DNA from 2 places in the Pseudomonas parafulva genome. Region 2 is predicted to be linked to the other one. Evidence: predicted binding sites of a transcription regulator. Region 2 holds the regulator's gene; the other holds the start of a gene.
What was found. Region 2 encodes sigma-54, which starts transcription at its own class of promoters, with help from an activator protein. Its sites were predicted from a motif close to ANTGGCATNNANNTTGCTNT; they were not measured.

Region 1: a site for sigma-54 is predicted at 2,160-2,179, ahead of glnA (type I glutamate--ammonia ligase). Genes of this name have one in related genera too.

Annotation. Positions count from the first base shown of each region.
Region 1 covers NZ_CP019952.1:351,178-359,024, reverse strand. Annotated here, with positions in the region: gene typA (translational GTPase TypA) at 1-227, opposite strand, end outside; gene thiI (tRNA uracil 4-sulfurtransferase ThiI) at 354-1,808, opposite strand; gene glnA (type I glutamate--ammonia ligase) at 2,277-3,683, shown strand; gene B2J77_RS01540 (chorismate mutase) at 3,835-4,377, shown strand; gene glnL (nitrogen regulation protein NR(II)) at 4,632-5,717, shown strand; gene ntrC (nitrogen regulation protein NR(I)) at 5,714-7,150, shown strand; gene B2J77_RS01525 (hypothetical protein) at 7,450-7,847, opposite strand, start outside.
Region 2 covers NZ_CP019952.1:3,695,958-3,703,804, forward strand. Annotated here, with positions in the region: gene mlaE (lipid asymmetry maintenance ABC transporter permease subunit MlaE) at 1-277, opposite strand, end outside; gene B2J77_RS16600 (ATP-binding cassette domain-containing protein) at 277-1,086, opposite strand; gene B2J77_RS16605 (KpsF/GutQ family sugar-phosphate isomerase) at 1,334-2,308, shown strand; gene B2J77_RS16610 (KdsC family phosphatase) at 2,320-2,844, shown strand; gene lptC (LPS export ABC transporter periplasmic protein LptC) at 2,853-3,425, shown strand; gene lptA (lipopolysaccharide transport periplasmic protein LptA) at 3,412-3,936, shown strand; gene lptB (LPS export ABC transporter ATP-binding protein) at 3,937-4,662, shown strand; gene B2J77_RS16630 (RNA polymerase factor sigma-54) at 4,838-6,331, shown strand; gene hpf (ribosome hibernation-promoting factor, HPF/YfiA family) at 6,413-6,721, shown strand; gene ptsN (PTS IIA-like nitrogen regulatory protein PtsN) at 6,734-7,198, shown strand; gene rapZ (RNase adapter RapZ) at 7,201-7,847, shown strand, end outside.

The DNA of each region.
Region 1 (7,847 bases), 1.3 Mb from region 2:
GGGGTGTCGACGATGTTGATGTGGTAGCCGTTCCAGTTGATGGCGGTGTTCTTCGCCAGAATGGTAATGCCGCGCTCTTTTTCCTGGTCGTTGGAGTCCATCACGCGCTCGTCGTTGAGCTCGTTACGCTCGAGCGTGCCCGACTGGCGCAGGAGTTTGTCGACCAGGGTGGTTTTACCATGGTCAACGTGGGCGATGATGGCGATGTTACGCAGATTTTCGATCACAACTGTATCTCGATCAGAGGATTCGGTTGCCGCCAGTGTAGGCGGCGAATAAGTACGTTTGAGGCTCAGCGGGCCCGTAGGTCGGGAGGGCGATGGCGGATGCTGCCGCCATACAGCCCTGGCGTCTTATGCCGGACGATAAACACGCACATTGGCATGTCCCTCACTGAGCAGGTGGTGTGCGTGCAGACGGCTCATCACACCTTTGTCGCAATACAGCAAGTACTGGCGCGTGGGGTCCAGGTGCTTGAACTTGCTGTTGATGGCATAGAACGGGAGCGCCTGGACTTCGATACCGTTGATCGCCAGAGGCTCGTCCTCCTGGGCGTCGGGGTGGCGGATATCGATGACGATCTGGCCCGGCAATGCCTCGGCCACTTCTTCGATCTCGATGCCCTTGCCCAGCTCATCGATCACATGGTCGATGGAGATGAACTTGGCGCGCTCAATGGCGCGCTCGAGCACCTGCATCTCGAACTGCTTTTCTTCGTGCTCCATGCGGTGACGCTTGGCATGGGTGGTCGGGTTCACCGAAATCACGCCGCAGTACTCAGGCATGTGCTTGGCGAAATCGGCGGTCCCGATGGCGTTGGCCTGGTCGATGATGTCCTGCTTGTGGGTCGCCAGCAGAGGGCGCAGCACCAGCATGTCGGTGGCCGAGTCGATGATCGACAGGTTCGGCAGGGTCTGGCTGGACACTTGGGATATGGCTTCGCCGGTCACCAGTGCGTTGATCTCGAGTCGCTCGGCCATGCGCGTTGCGGCGCGCAGCATCATGCGTTTGAGGGTGACGCCCATGTAGCTGTTGTCGACCTTGTTGAGGATCTCGCCGACCACTTCCTCGAAGGGCACGCTGATGAACAGTACGCGCTGGCTGCTGCCGTACTTCTTCCAAAGGAAATGTGCCACTTCCATCACGCCCAGTTCGTGGGCACGTCCGCCGAGGTTGAAGAAGCAGAAGTGCGTCATCAGGCCGCGACGCATCATCTGGTAGGCGGCCACGGTAGAGTCGAAGCCGCCGGACATCAGGACCAAGGTCTGCTCCAGGGCGCCAAGCGGGTAACCGCCGATCCCCTGGTGCTGGTTGTGGATCACGAACAGGCGCTGGTTGCGAATTTCGATGCGTACCAGCACATCCGGGTTCTTCAACGTGATACCGGCCGCACCGCACTGCTGACGCAACTGGCTGCCAACGTAGCGATCAACGTCCATCGACGTGAAGTCATGGTGCCCACCGCGCTTGCAACGCACCGCAAAGTGCTTGCCGGCCAGCAGGTGACCGAAGTGCTGCTTGCACTTGGCAACGATGTCGTCGAAGTCACCCAGGGGGTACTCCTCGACCTGCAGGAAGTGGGTGATACCCGGTGTACAGGTCAGGCGCTCGACGATCTCGCGCTGAACCTTGTCGTCCTCGATGCGGGTGATCACTTCGAGGTTGTCCCAGACACCATCGACCACGAGCTCAGGATCCAGATCCTTGAGCACGTTGCGGATGTTCTTGGCGAGCTGACGGATGAAGCGCTTGCGCACCGGCCGGCTCTTGATGGTGATCTCTGGGAAGACTTTGACGATAAGTTTCATTGGTTTACAGCGCGCGCAGGGCCTGCCGAAAATGAGGGGCGCGAATTATATCGGAAATTGCTCAGGATTTGACCAACTTTTGAGCAGAAGCTTGCAGAAAAATGCAGGAGACCACCTTCAGACACCGCGCTTTGGGGCTTGAGGAGGTATCTGCATGGTAGGGGTAGACGGCGCATAGCATCTGGTTGAACCCATACCTGGAACATGGCCAGCTCACAGCCATCCAATCCGACGCACCCTATTGGTGCGAAACTCAAAAAAATCGCATCGTAAGGGTGCACTTTTTCATCTGCAGCCCCAGCCAGATGCCCGTAAACGCCTCCTTCTGTCCAGACCTCGCCATTTTCGAGCACTGGCATGCAATTTGCTCCCTTGTGAGGCAGGTAAGCTTGGCCGACTATCCGCGCCCGGCAACACCCTTTTTCCAGGGCGGCGGCCAACCGTGCCCTAGACCATCCGGAGGACAACATGTCGAAGTCGGTTCAGCTCATCAAAGATCATGACGTCAAGTGGATTGATCTGCGTTTCACGGACACCAAAGGTACTCAGCACCACGTGACCATGCCGGCGCGTGATGCGTTGGACGAAGACTTCTTCGAAGTCGGCAAGATGTTCGACGGCTCCTCCATCGCTGGCTGGAAAGGCATCGAAGCCTCCGACATGATCCTGATGCCGGTGGACGAAACTGCCGTTTTGGATCCGTTCACCGAAGAGCCGACGCTGATCATCACCTGTGACATCGTCGACCCGTCGAGCATGCAGGGCTACGACCGCGACCCACGTGCGATCGCCAAGCGCGCAGAGGAATACCTCAAGAGCACTGGCATCGGTGATACCGTGTTCGCCGGCCCAGAGCCTGAATTCTTCATCTTCGAAGAAGTGAAGTTCCAGTCGGACATCTCCGGCTCGATGTTCAAGATCTTCTCCGAGCAAGGCTCGTGGATGACCGGTGCCGATATCGAAGGCGGCAACAAAGGCCACCGTCCAGGCGTCAAAGGTGGCTACTTCCCCGTGCCACCCTTCGACCACGACCACGAAATCCGTACTGCCATGTGCAACGCACTGGAAGAAATGGGCCAACTGGTCGAAGTGCACCACCACGAAGTGGCCACTGCCGGCCAGAACGAAATCGGCGTCAAGTTCAACACCCTGGTGAAGAAGGCCGACGAAGTCCAGGCTCTTAAGTATGTCGTGCACAATGTTGCCGACGCCTACGGCCGCACCGCGACCTTCATGCCAAAGCCGCTGTACGGCGACAACGGCTCGGGCATGCACGTGCACATGTCGATCTGGAAAGACGGCAAGAACACCTTCGCAGGTGAAGGCTATGCCGGCCTGTCTGACACCGCCCTGTACTTCATCGGCGGCATCATCAAGCACGGTAAGGCCCTGAACGGCTTCACCAACCCGTCGACCAACTCGTACAAGCGTCTGGTCCCAGGTTTCGAAGCACCGGTAATGCTGGCCTACTCGGCGCGCAACCGTTCGGCTTCGATCCGTATTCCCTATGTTGGCAGCCCGAAAGCCCGCCGTATCGAAGCGCGCTTCCCGGACCCATCGGCCAACCCGTACCTGGCCTTCGCGGCCTTGCTGATGGCTGGCCTGGACGGCATCCAGAACAAGATCCACCCAGGCGATGCAGCCGACAAAAACCTGTATGACCTGCCGCCTGAAGAAGCCAAGGACATCCCGCAGGTGTGCGGCAGCTTGAAAGAAGCGCTGGAAGAGCTGGACAAAGGTCGTGCGTTCCTGACCAAGGGCGGCGTCTTCTCCGACGACTTCATCGACGCGTTCATCGAGCTCAAGAGCGAAGAAGAAATCAAGGTCCGCACCTTCGTTCACCCGCTTGAATACGAGCTGTACTACAGCTGCTGATCTGATCGGCGCCTGGCGCCGATGACATGATCGAAACGGCCTCCCTTGGGAGGCCGTTTGCGTTTTGGACTTCAAGCATTTCGGAAGTTGCCTACCTCGATCCGTTGCCCTTCCCTCTCAAAATCAAGCCTCCATCCTAAGGAGGCACCCCATGCGCAATCGACTGCTTTGCCTGCTCACCGCGTTCAGCTTGAGCGGCTGCAGCGCCGCTTCACCGCGGCACCCTGCTCTTGAGCCGTTGCTAGATACCATTGAGCAGCGCCTGGCCATTGCACAGGCCGTTGCCCTGCACAAATGGGACAAAGAGCAACCCGTGCAAGCCACTGACCGCGAGCAAGCAGTCTTGGCGCGCGTGCAGGTGGCCGCGCCCGGGCTGGGCCTGGCCCCGCACGATGCCGAAGCCTTTTTTGCCGACCAGATAGAAGCCAACAAGCTCGTGCAGTACACCCTGCTTCACCAATGGCGCCTGGAAGGGCGGGCGCCGGACAACCTTCGGGCGGACCTGCAGACCGTCATTCGCCCGAAGCTGGACAGGCTAGAAGGTCAGTTGCTTAAACAGCTCGCGGCATTCAGGCGTCAGGACGGTCAGGCCTGCGCACGAAGCGTGGCCACCGCTATTGCGAGCCGGCCAAGTGCACCGCTGATGAAGCAGGGCATGATCAGGGCAACTGGCCAGCTTTGCGATCCGTCTTAAACACCCTATGCTCCAAAATGGTGCAGCAATTCCATGGCCGCACTGCGATTCAAGCCATAATGAGGCACCTGAAACGTTAATGCAGTGTCTTCTGGTGCGAATCTGGGCGAAAACTCACAGGATTCTGTCGAATCTGCCTCTTTTCGGCGCCTTGGTTTGTTTCTTGCATTTCCAGACCAACAGCCACCACTGGATGTGTCGCGCATCGCGCGCCTCCTTTGCCAGCAAGCACCGAAAGAGGTCGACGCCGCACCATGACCATCAGCGATGCACAACACCGTCTGCTTTTGGACAACCTGACCACGGCCACGCTGCTGCTCAATGCCGAGCTGCGGCTGGAGTACATGAACCCGGCCGCCGAAATGCTGCTAGCCGTCAGTGGCCAGCGCAGTCACGGGCAGTTCATCAGCGAACTGTTCACCGAGTCCACCGAAGCGTTGAGTTCGCTGCGTCAGGCCGTGGAGCAGGCGCACCCCTTCACCAAGCGTGAAGCCCAGTTGACCTCGCTGACGGGGCAGACCATCACGGTGGACTATGCCGTCACACCAATCCTGCACCTGGGCCAGACCTTGCTCTTGCTGGAGGTCCACCCGCGCGATCGCCTGCTGCGCATCACCAAGGAAGAAGCCCAGCTGAGCAAGCAAGAGACCACCAAGATGCTGGTGCGCGGCTTGGCCCATGAGATCAAGAACCCGCTGGGCGGTATTCGCGGTGCAGCACAATTGCTGGCGCGTCAGTTGCCCGAAGAGAGCTTGCGCGATTACACCAACGTGATCATCGAGGAAGCTGACCGCCTGCGAAACCTGGTCGATCGCATGCTGGGCTCGAACAAGCTGCCGTCGCTGGCCATGACCAATATCCACGAGGTGCTGGAGCGGGTATGCAGCTTGGTGGAGGCCGAAAGCCAGGGCTGCATCACCCTGGCGCGCGACTATGACCCCAGCCTTCCGGACGTGCTGATCGACCGCGAACAGATGATCCAGGCGGTGCTCAACATCGTGCGCAACGCCATGCAGGCCATCAGCTCGCAAAATGAGCTGCGCCTGGGCCGCATCACCTTGCGCAGCCGGGCACTGCGCCAGTTCACCATCGGCCACGTGCGCCATCGCCTGGTGGCACGCGTCGAGATCATCGACAACGGCCCTGGCATCCCTGCCGAGCTGCAGGACACCCTCTTCTACCCCATGGTCAGTGGTCGCCCGGACGGTACCGGCCTGGGCCTGGCCATTACCCAAAACATCATCAGCCAGCACCAGGGGCTGATCGAGTGTGAAAGCCACGCAGGCCACACCGCCTTCTCAATCTATCTGCCCCTGGAACAAGGAGCCACCGCCTCATGAGCCGAAGTGAAACCGTATGGATCGTCGACGATGATCGCTCCATTCGCTGGGTCCTTGAAAAAGCCCTGCAACAGGAAGGGATGACCACCCAGAGCTTCGACAGCGCCGAGGGTGTCATGGGTCGCCTGGCCCGTCAGCAGCCAGACGTGATCATTTCCGACATCCGCATGCCTGGCTCCAGTGGCCTGGAGCTTCTGGCGCAGATACGCGACCAACACCCTCGCCTGCCGGTCATCATCATGACCGCACACTCGGACCTGGATAGCGCAGTGGCGTCATACCAGGGCGGCGCTTTCGAGTATTTGCCCAAACCTTTCGATGTGGATGAAGCGGTTGCCCTAGTCAAGCGTGCCAACCAGCACGCCCAGGAGCAGCAAGGGTTGGAGGTGCCGCAAAACCTGGCGCGCACGCCTGAAATCATCGGTGAAGCACCGGCAATGCAGGAGGTGTTCCGTGCCATCGGGCGCCTGAGCCATTCCAACATCACCGTACTGATCAATGGCGAGTCCGGTACGGGCAAGGAGCTGGTCGCCCACGCACTGCATCGGCACAGCCCGCGGGCAGCCGCACCTTTCATCGCCTTGAACATGGCGGCGATCCCCAAGGACCTGATGGAGTCGGAGCTGTTTGGCCATGAAAAAGGCGCTTTCACTGGCGCGGCCAACCTGCGTCGAGGACGCTTCGAGCAAGCGGACGGCGGCACACTGTTTCTCGATGAAATCGGCGACATGCCGGCCGATACCCAGACGCGCCTGCTGCGCGTGCTGGCCGACGGCGAGTTCTATCGCGTCGGCGGCCACATTCCGGTCAAGGTCGATGTGCGCATCATTGCAGCGACCCACCAGAACCTGGAGGCGCTGGTGCAGGCCGGCAAGTTCCGCGAAGACCTGTTCCATCGCCTGAACGTCATTCGCATTCATATCCCTCGGTTGGCAGATCGCCGTGAAGACATTCCCGCCCTTGCTCGCCATTTCCTGGCCAGGGCGGCCCAGGAGCTGTCGGTAGAACCCAAGGTACTCAAGCCCGAGACCGAGGAATTCATCCGCAACCTGCCATGGCCGGGCAACGTGCGACAGATGGAAAACACCTGCCGCTGGATCACGGTAATGGCTTCGAGCCGTGAGGTACTGATCGGCGATTTGCCACCTGAGTTATTGAACCTGCCGCAGGATGCCACGCCGGTTACCAACTGGGAGCAAGCGCTGCGCCAGTGGGCGGACCAGGCACTGGCGCGCGGGCAGACCAGCTTGCTCGACAGCGCCGTACCGAGTTTCGAACGCATCATGATCGAGACGGCCCTCAAGCACACCGCAGGGCGGCGCCGAGATGCGGCATTGTTGCTGGGATGGGGTCGCAACACCTTGACGCGCAAGATCAAGGAGCTGGGCATGAACGTCGCCGGTGGTGATGAGGAAGAGGGTGAAGACCACTAGGCGTCGACTGCTGCAGAACACCAGAGAAGGGCCGCTTAGCGGCCCTTTTCAGTTTGAGGGTTAGGTGCACCGTTGCTGTGCCACACGCACCGCCTGAAGGCACAAATGGCCGCGCATACTGGCCGTTTTCCCCCTTTTACCCCGCATTAACAGGGTTCAAAAGTTGGCACGGCACCTGCAATAAGACAAATAACTCCAGTTTCGGGGCCCTGGTACAGGCAGGCCAGGTGACCCCTCTTTTATTCGCTCACGCACACGTTTCGGGGACCTTGGTACAGGCAGGCCGGGAATCCCCTCTTTTATTCGTGCAGGTCCACCTGCACACGCCAGCGTCCAGATACTTCTTCACTGGACCAGTGACCCTGCAGCGTACGCGCAGCCACCACCGTCAACAGCAGGCCCTCCTGACTGTCCTGCACTCGCCAGCTGACCGGCTTGCCACGCACGGTCAGCTGCCCTCGCTGAGGGCGGCCCTTGGCCTGAAACAGCAACGCCACGGTGCCTTCCACAATCTCGCCATGCAGCTTGGGTTCTGCGTTGAACCACAACACCAACCCGTCTTGCGCCACGCTCACCTGCTGCAACTCACGCTCGACGGGCGCGGTCAGGCGGCCAATCATCAAGCCGATCATCACGCCCACAATCGCCAATGAAAGCATCACCCGAGGGAAGGCTTTCGATCGCACGTCCAGTTCAG
Region 2 (7,847 bases):
GCCCTACTGCCTGCTCGGAGCCGTACTTTGTAAGGATGCTGTAGCCCTGCAGGGCCAGCACCATGCCGATGAACATGCCCGAGACCACCACGATGGCCAAGGACAGCACACCCACCGAATACAGTTGGCGAGTGAGCAACTGAAAGCCGCCGCCGATGCCGCCGCGCCCAACCAGCGCATGGAACAGAAACAGGCAGGACCGCCCCAGCACCGCCAGCACGTCAATGGCCGAGCGCCCCAGCAGGCGCACACGTTCAAGAATGGATTTCTGACGCATCAGCGCGCCCCCAGCAGGTCGGCGCGGTAATCGGGCGCAGGGAAGTGGAACGGCACGGGGCCATCGGGATCGCCTTTCATGAACTGGCGAATGCGCGGGTTATCCGAACCCATCAATTCGTCCGGGGTACCTTGCCCCAGCACCTGGCCATCGCCCACCACATAGATGTAGTCGGCGATGCTGGCAGTTTCTGCCAGGTCATGGGACACCACGATGCTGGTAATGCCCAGGGCATCGTTGAGCAGGCGGATCAGGCGCACCAGCACACCCATGGCGATCGGGTCCTGGCCCACGAAGGGCTCGTCGTACATGAGGATCTGCGGGTCCAGTGCGATGGCCCGGGCCAGGGCCACGCGCCGCTTCATGCCGCCGGACAGTTCGTCCGGCATCAGGTCGATGGCGCCGCGCAAGCCTACTGCCTGCAGTTTCATCAGCACGATGTCGCGAATCATCTCGTCTGGCAGTTGGGTGTGCACGCGCAGGGGGAACGCCACGTTCTCGAAGACATCGAGGTCGGTGAACAGGGCGCCGCTCTGGAACAGCACGCCCATCTGCTTGCGTGCATCGAACAGGTCACTGCGTGAAAGCGCCGGCAGGTTCTGCCCGGCCACCCACACTTCCCCGCTTGCAGGGCGCAGTTGCGCACCCATCAGACGAAGCAACGTGGTCTTGCCGCAACCCGATGGCCCCATGATGCCGGTGACCTTGCCGCGTGGGATACGGATGTCGACATTGTTGAAAATGCTGCGTGAACCGCGTTTGAAGGTAACCCCCTTCAACTCGACCGCGCAGGCGCTATCCACACTCATCTAGACTCCTTGCTAGTGCAGCCCTGTCCTAGTGGACGCCAGCCTTCATCGGGAAGGCACACGCCCCGGGCCAGGCCGAATAGCCGCGAACTATAACACCGCTCTGAACGCCGCCCCAAGGCCGTACCGCCCGCTGTTCAGCTAGTCGACAGCGTTTGGGGATATTGCCTACGACAATCGAAAGCGTGAGGGTTTCAATCATTACCGCTATAATCGCCGCCTTTTTATCAGACACTGCTTTTTCGACATGAGCCAATCCAGCGAGCTGATCCAATCCGCCCAGCGCACCCTGCGCCTGGAACTCGAGGCCGTCACGGCCCTGATCGAGCGTATCGGCGACGACTTCGTCAAGGCCTGCGAGCTGATCCTGGCCAGCAAGGGCCGGGTCGTGGTGGTCGGCATGGGCAAGTCCGGGCATATCGGCAACAAGATCGCCGCCACCCTGGCCAGCACCGGCACGCCAGCCTTCTTCGTGCACCCGGCCGAAGCCAGTCACGGCGACATGGGCATGATCACCCGCGACGACGTGATTCTCGCGCTGTCGAACTCCGGCAGCACTGCCGAAATCATCACCTTGCTACCACTGATCAAGCGCCTGGGCATCAAGCTGGTGAGCCTGACCGGCAACCCGGCCTCTTCCCTGGCCCAGGCCGCCGACGTCAACCTTGACGCCAGCGTCGCCCAGGAAGCCTGCCCGCTGAACCTGGCACCCACATCCTCTACTACCGCCTCGCTGGTACTGGGGGATGCCCTTGCCATCGCCCTGCTCGAAGCACGCGGGTTCACGGCCGAAGACTTTGCGTTCTCGCACCCCGGCGGTGCACTGGGACGCAGGCTGCTGCTAAAGGTCGAGAACGTGATGCATGCCGGCGACGACCTGCCCAGGGTCACGCGCGGCACGCTGCTCAAGGACGCCCTGCTTGAAATGTCCCGCAAAGGCCTGGGCATGACCGTGATCATCGAAAACGATGGCACCCTGGCCGGCGTCTTCACCGACGGCGACCTGCGCCGCAGCCTGGACCGCAACATCGATGTGCGCACCGCCTTGATCGAGGAGGTGATGACGGTACACGGCAAGACTGCGCGGGCTGAAATGCTGGCTGCCGAGGCACTGAAAATCATGGAAGACAACAAGATTGGCGCATTGGTGGTGGTGGACGCCCACGACCGCCCCACCGGCGCCCTGAACATGCACGATCTGCTGCGCGCTGGCGTACTGTGAGGAGCTCCACGATGAATCAGGATCTGATACAACGCGCCAAGACCGTCAAACTGGCGGTCTTCGACGTCGATGGCGTGCTCACCGACGGGCGCCTCTATTTTCTTGAGGACGGCAGCGAGTTCAAGACCTTCAATACCCTCGACGGGCATGGCATCAAGATGCTGATGGCATCAGGCGTCACCACCGCGATCATCAGCGGACGCAAGACACCGGTCGTCGAGCGCAGGGCGAAGAACCTGGGTATCGCGCATCTGTATCAGGGGCGCGAGGACAAACTCGTGGTGCTCGACGGCCTGCTCGCCGAGCTGGGCCTGAGCTATGATCAGGTGGCCTATCTTGGCGACGACCTGCCGGACTTGCCGGTCATTCGTCGCGTGGCACTGGGCATGGCCGTGGCCAATGCGGCGCCGTTCGTGCGCGAACACGCTCATGGCGTGACCCAGGCCCGCGGTGGCGAAGGTGCCGCGCGCGAATTCTGCGAACTCATCATGCAGGCCCAGGGCACCCTGGATGCTGCCAACGCCAACTACCTTTAAGGTTGCCCATGTTCAGCAAGAAAGCCAGAAACATCGTGCTGCTCGGGGTCATTGCGGCCCTGCTGGTGGCCGTCGGCTACTGGAACGTCAGCCCGGAGAGTTTCCTGGAGAAGCCAGTCGCCCAGGTCGACGAAAGCGCCATCGACTACTACGCCATCAACGCCCACAGCGTCCAGTTTCTGCCCGATGGCAGGCTCCAGTACGAAATGACCGCCGACAAAGTCGAACATCTCAAGGCCAGCGAGGTCACGATGTTGACCACGCCGGACTTGCACCTGTACCGCGGCACGGCGTTCCCGTGGCATGTACAAAGCACCCGCGCCGAGGTCAACCCCGATGGCAGCGAGGTCGAGTTGATCGACAATGTGCGCGTTGCCCGCACTGACGAACAGAAGCGTGAGACCATCATCACCAGCTCGCGCATGACCGTGTTCCCGCAGAAGCAATATGCGCAGACCGAGCAAGCCGTTAGAATCGACGGCGCCGGTGGGACGACCACGGGCAAAGGAATGAAAGCGTACCTGAAAGAAGGCAGGATGGACCTGCTCTCTAACGTAAGAGGACAGTATGAGGCTCGTTAAAACCCTCCCCCTTTTGCTCAGCCTGAGCGCAGCACTGGGAAGCGCGAGCGCCCTCGCCCTGCCGAACGACCGTGACCAGCCGATTCGCATCCAGGCCGACAATGCGCACCTGGACGACAAGAAAGGCGTGGCCACCTACACCGGTGACGTGATCATCACCCAGGGCTCGATGATGATCAAAGGCAACACCGTGACCATCACTCGCACGAACGGTGGCGATATCGACGTGGTTACTTCGGTGGGCAACCTGGCCTACTTCGAGCAGCAACAAAGCGCGTCCAAGGCGGACAAGATGAAAGGCTGGGGCGTTACCATCCAGTACCAGGCCCAGAGAGACCTGGTGGTACTTACCGACCGAGCCAAGGTGGAGAACGAAGGCAACACCACCGAAGGCGAGAAAATCGTCTACAACACCCAGACACAAGTGGCCACTGCCGGTCGGGGTGGCAACGTAACCACGCCGCGTCAGCGCATCGACATGGTGATCCAGCCCAAGAAGAAGGCCGAGTAAATGGCAACCCTCAAAGCCCAGCACCTGGCCAAGAGCTACAAGGGCCGCCAGGTCGTGCGAGACGTCAGCCTGTCGATCGACAGCGGTCAGATCGTCGGCCTGCTCGGCCCCAACGGCGCCGGCAAGACCACGTGCTTCTACATGATCGTCGGCCTGGTTCAGGCCGATCAGGGTCGCGTGCTGATCGACAGCCTCGATGTCAGCCACCAGCCCATGCACGGTCGCGCCCAGGCCGGTATCGGCTATCTTCCGCAGGAAGCGTCGATCTTCCGCAAGCTGACTGTGGCCGACAACATCAAGGCGATCCTGGAAACCCGCAAGGACCTCGACCGCGAGGGCCAGCGCCAGGCGCTCGAAAGTCTGCTCCAGGAATTCCACATCACCCACATTCGCGACAACCTGGGCATGAGCCTGTCCGGTGGTGAGCGCCGACGGGTCGAGATTGCGCGGGCATTGGCAACCGCGCCAAAATTCATTCTGCTCGACGAGCCCTTCGCAGGCGTAGACCCGATTTCGGTCGGCGATATCAAGCAGATCATTCATCACCTCAAGGCCAAGGGCATCGGTGTGCTGATCACGGACCACAACGTGCGTGAAACGCTCGATATCTGTGAAACGGCCTACATCGTCAACGACGGTCGCCTGATCGCCGAGGGCGATGCCCAGACCATCCTGGCCAATGACCTGGTGAAAGAAGTTTACCTGGGGCACGAGTTCAGGCTTTGATCAAGACGCGCGCCTTGGGCACGGACAAAGACGCCCACAAGTTGGGCCAAGTTGTTACAGTGCTCTAGGCAAACGCTACAATTTAAGGCATAAATCTTGCTTGAAATGGCGCCCCGGCGCCCTCGTGTAGTGGAAGGCGCATGTGCGCCGGCGAACAAGGTACAAAGCATCTGCCATGAAACCATCGCTCGTCCTAAAAATGGGCCAGCAACTGACGATGACACCGCAGTTGCAACAGGCCATCCGCCTGCTCCAGCTTTCCACCCTGGACCTTCAGCAGGAAATCCAGGAAGCCCTGGAGTCCAATCCGATGCTCGAGCGCCAGGAAGACGGCGACGACTTCGACAACACCGACCCCATGGCGGATAACGCCGAGAACAAACCCACCAGCGACGTTCAGGACAACAGCTTCCAGGAAACCACTGCCAGCGCCGAGAACCTCGAGGACGGCGAGTGGAACGAACGCATTCCCAACGAGCTTCCCGTCGACACCGCCTGGGAAGACATCTACCAGACAAGCGCCAGCAGCCTGCCGAGCAATGACGACGACGAGTGGGATTTCACTACCCGCACTTCGGCTGGGGAGAGCTTGCAAAGCCACCTGCTGTGGCAGTTGAACCTTGCCCCGATGTCCGACACCGACCGCCTCATTGCAGTCACCTTGATCGACAGCATCAACAACCAGGGCTACCTGGAAGACAGCCTGGACGAGATTTGTGCAGGGTTTGACCCCGAGCTCGACATCGAGCTGGACGAAGTCGAGGCAGTGCTGCACCGCATCCAGCAATTCGAACCTGCCGGTGTGGGCGCCCGTACGCTGGGCGAATGCCTGTTGCTACAACTGCGCCAGCTGCCGGCCAGCACCCCGTGGATGACCGAGGCCATGCGCCTGGTCAGCGACTTCATCGATCTGCTGGGAAGCCGCGACTACAGCCAGCTCATGCGCCGCATGAAACTCAAGGAAGACGAGCTGCGCCAGGTCATCGAACTGGTGCAGAGCCTTAACCCTCGCCCAGGGTCGCAAATCGAGTCCAGCGAGCCCGAGTACGTGGTGCCGGATGTGATCGTGCGCAAGGACAGCGAGCGATGGCTGGTGGAACTGAACCAGGAGGCGGTGCCACGTCTGCGCGTGAACGCGCAATACGCCGGGTTCGTGCGCCGCGCCGACACCAGTGCCGACAACACCTTCATGCGCAACCAGCTGCAGGAAGCCCGCTGGTTCATCAAGAGCCTGCAAAGTCGTAACGAAACCTTGATGAAGGTGGCTACGCAGATCGTCGAGCACCAGCGCGGCTTCCTGGACCACGGCGACGAGGCGATGAAGCCGCTGGTGCTGCATGACATCGCAGAAGCCGTGGGCATGCACGAATCGACCATTTCCCGGGTCACCACCCAGAAGTACATGCACACGCCGCGTGGCATCTACGAGCTGAAATACTTTTTCTCGAGCCACGTCAGCACCTCCGAGGGCGGTGAATGCTCGTCCACGGCGATCCGCGCGATCATCAAGAAACTGGTTGCGGCGGAAAATCAGAAAAAGCCATTGAGTGACAGCAAGATCGCTGGTTTACTGGAGGCACAAGGCATCCAGGTCGCCCGTCGCACCGTCGCCAAGTACCGCGAGTCCCTGGGTATCGCACCCTCGAGCGAGCGCAAGCGATTGATGTAGCCCCTGAGATGTGCCACCGCGTTTGTGTGGCAGGTGCAACACCTGCCTCTTTGATGCACGGGCAACAAAAGGAGAAGCTGTATGCAAGTCAATATCAGTGGACAGCATGTAGAAGTCACCCAGCCAATGCGCGATTACGTGCTCGAAAAGCTCGCCCGCGTGGAGAGTCACTTCGACAAGATCACTAACGTGCAGGTCATCATGAAAGTCGAGAAGCTGCAGCAGAAGGTCGAAGCGACCTTGCAGATTCCTGGCGGTGAAGTGGTAGCCAACGCCGAACACGAAGACATGTATGCAGCGATCGACGCCTTGGCCGACAAGCTCGACCGCCAACTGAAAAAACACAAGGAAAAACAGCAAAGCCTGCTGCAAGGTGCAGCAGCCCGCTGATCCCCCTCATCCATGATCCGACTTGAAACCATCCTGACCCCCGGCCGTTCCCTCGTGAACGTGCCGGGCGGCAGCAAGAAGCGCGCCCTTGAAAAGGTCGCCACCCTGATTGCCGATCAAGTGCCTGAACTTGAAATGCAAGACGTCTTCGAAAAACTGGTGGCCCGCGAAAAGTTGGGCTCTACCGGTTTCGGTAATGGCATCGCCATTCCCCATTGCCGCCTTGAAGGGTGCTCCTCACCGGTCAGCGCCCTTCTGCACCTCGACGCGCCTATTGATTATGACGCGATCGATGGCGCGCCCGTGGACCTGCTTTTCGTTCTGCTGGTTCCGGTTGCGGCCACCGACGCCCATCTTGAACTGCTGCGCCAGATAGCCAGCATGCTCGATCGCAAGGACGTTCGTGATCGCTTGCGTGCAGCCCAGAGCAGCGAGGCCTTGTTCCAGGTCGTCCTGGACGTGCAGAACGAGCATTGAACATGCGCTTGATCATCGTCAGTGGCCGGTCCGGCTCCGGTAAGAGCACGGCCCTCGATGTCCTTGAAGACAACGGATTCTACTGCATCGACAACCTGCCCGCCGGGTTGCTGCCGCAGTTGGCGGAAAGCGCGTTGCTCAACACCGAGTTGCCGCAGCCCAAGGTTGCCGTATCGATTGACGCGCGTAACCTGCCGAGCCATTTGTCGCGTTTTCCCGAACTGCTTGAACAAGCGCGTGCCCGTCACATCCAGTGCGACGTGCTGTACCTCGATGCCGACGAAGACACGTTGCTCAAGCGCTTCTCCGAAACCCGCCGGCGCCACCCGTTGACCAATGCTGATCGCTCACTGGCCGAGGCGATCCGCGTCGAACGGGATTTGCTGGGGCCGATCGCCGATCTGGCCGACCTCAAGATCGATACCACCCGCCTGAATCTCTATCAGTTGCGCGACTCGATCAAGCTACGCCTGTTGGACAAGCCAGAGCCGGGTACGGCTTTTCTAGTGGAGTCATTCGGCTTCAAGCGGGGTATGCCGGTCGATGCCGACCTGGTGTTCGACGTGCGTTGCCTGCCCAACCCCTACTGGAAGCCAGAGCTGCGCGGGCACTCCGGCCTTGAACAGCCCGTGATTGATTACCTCGCCGC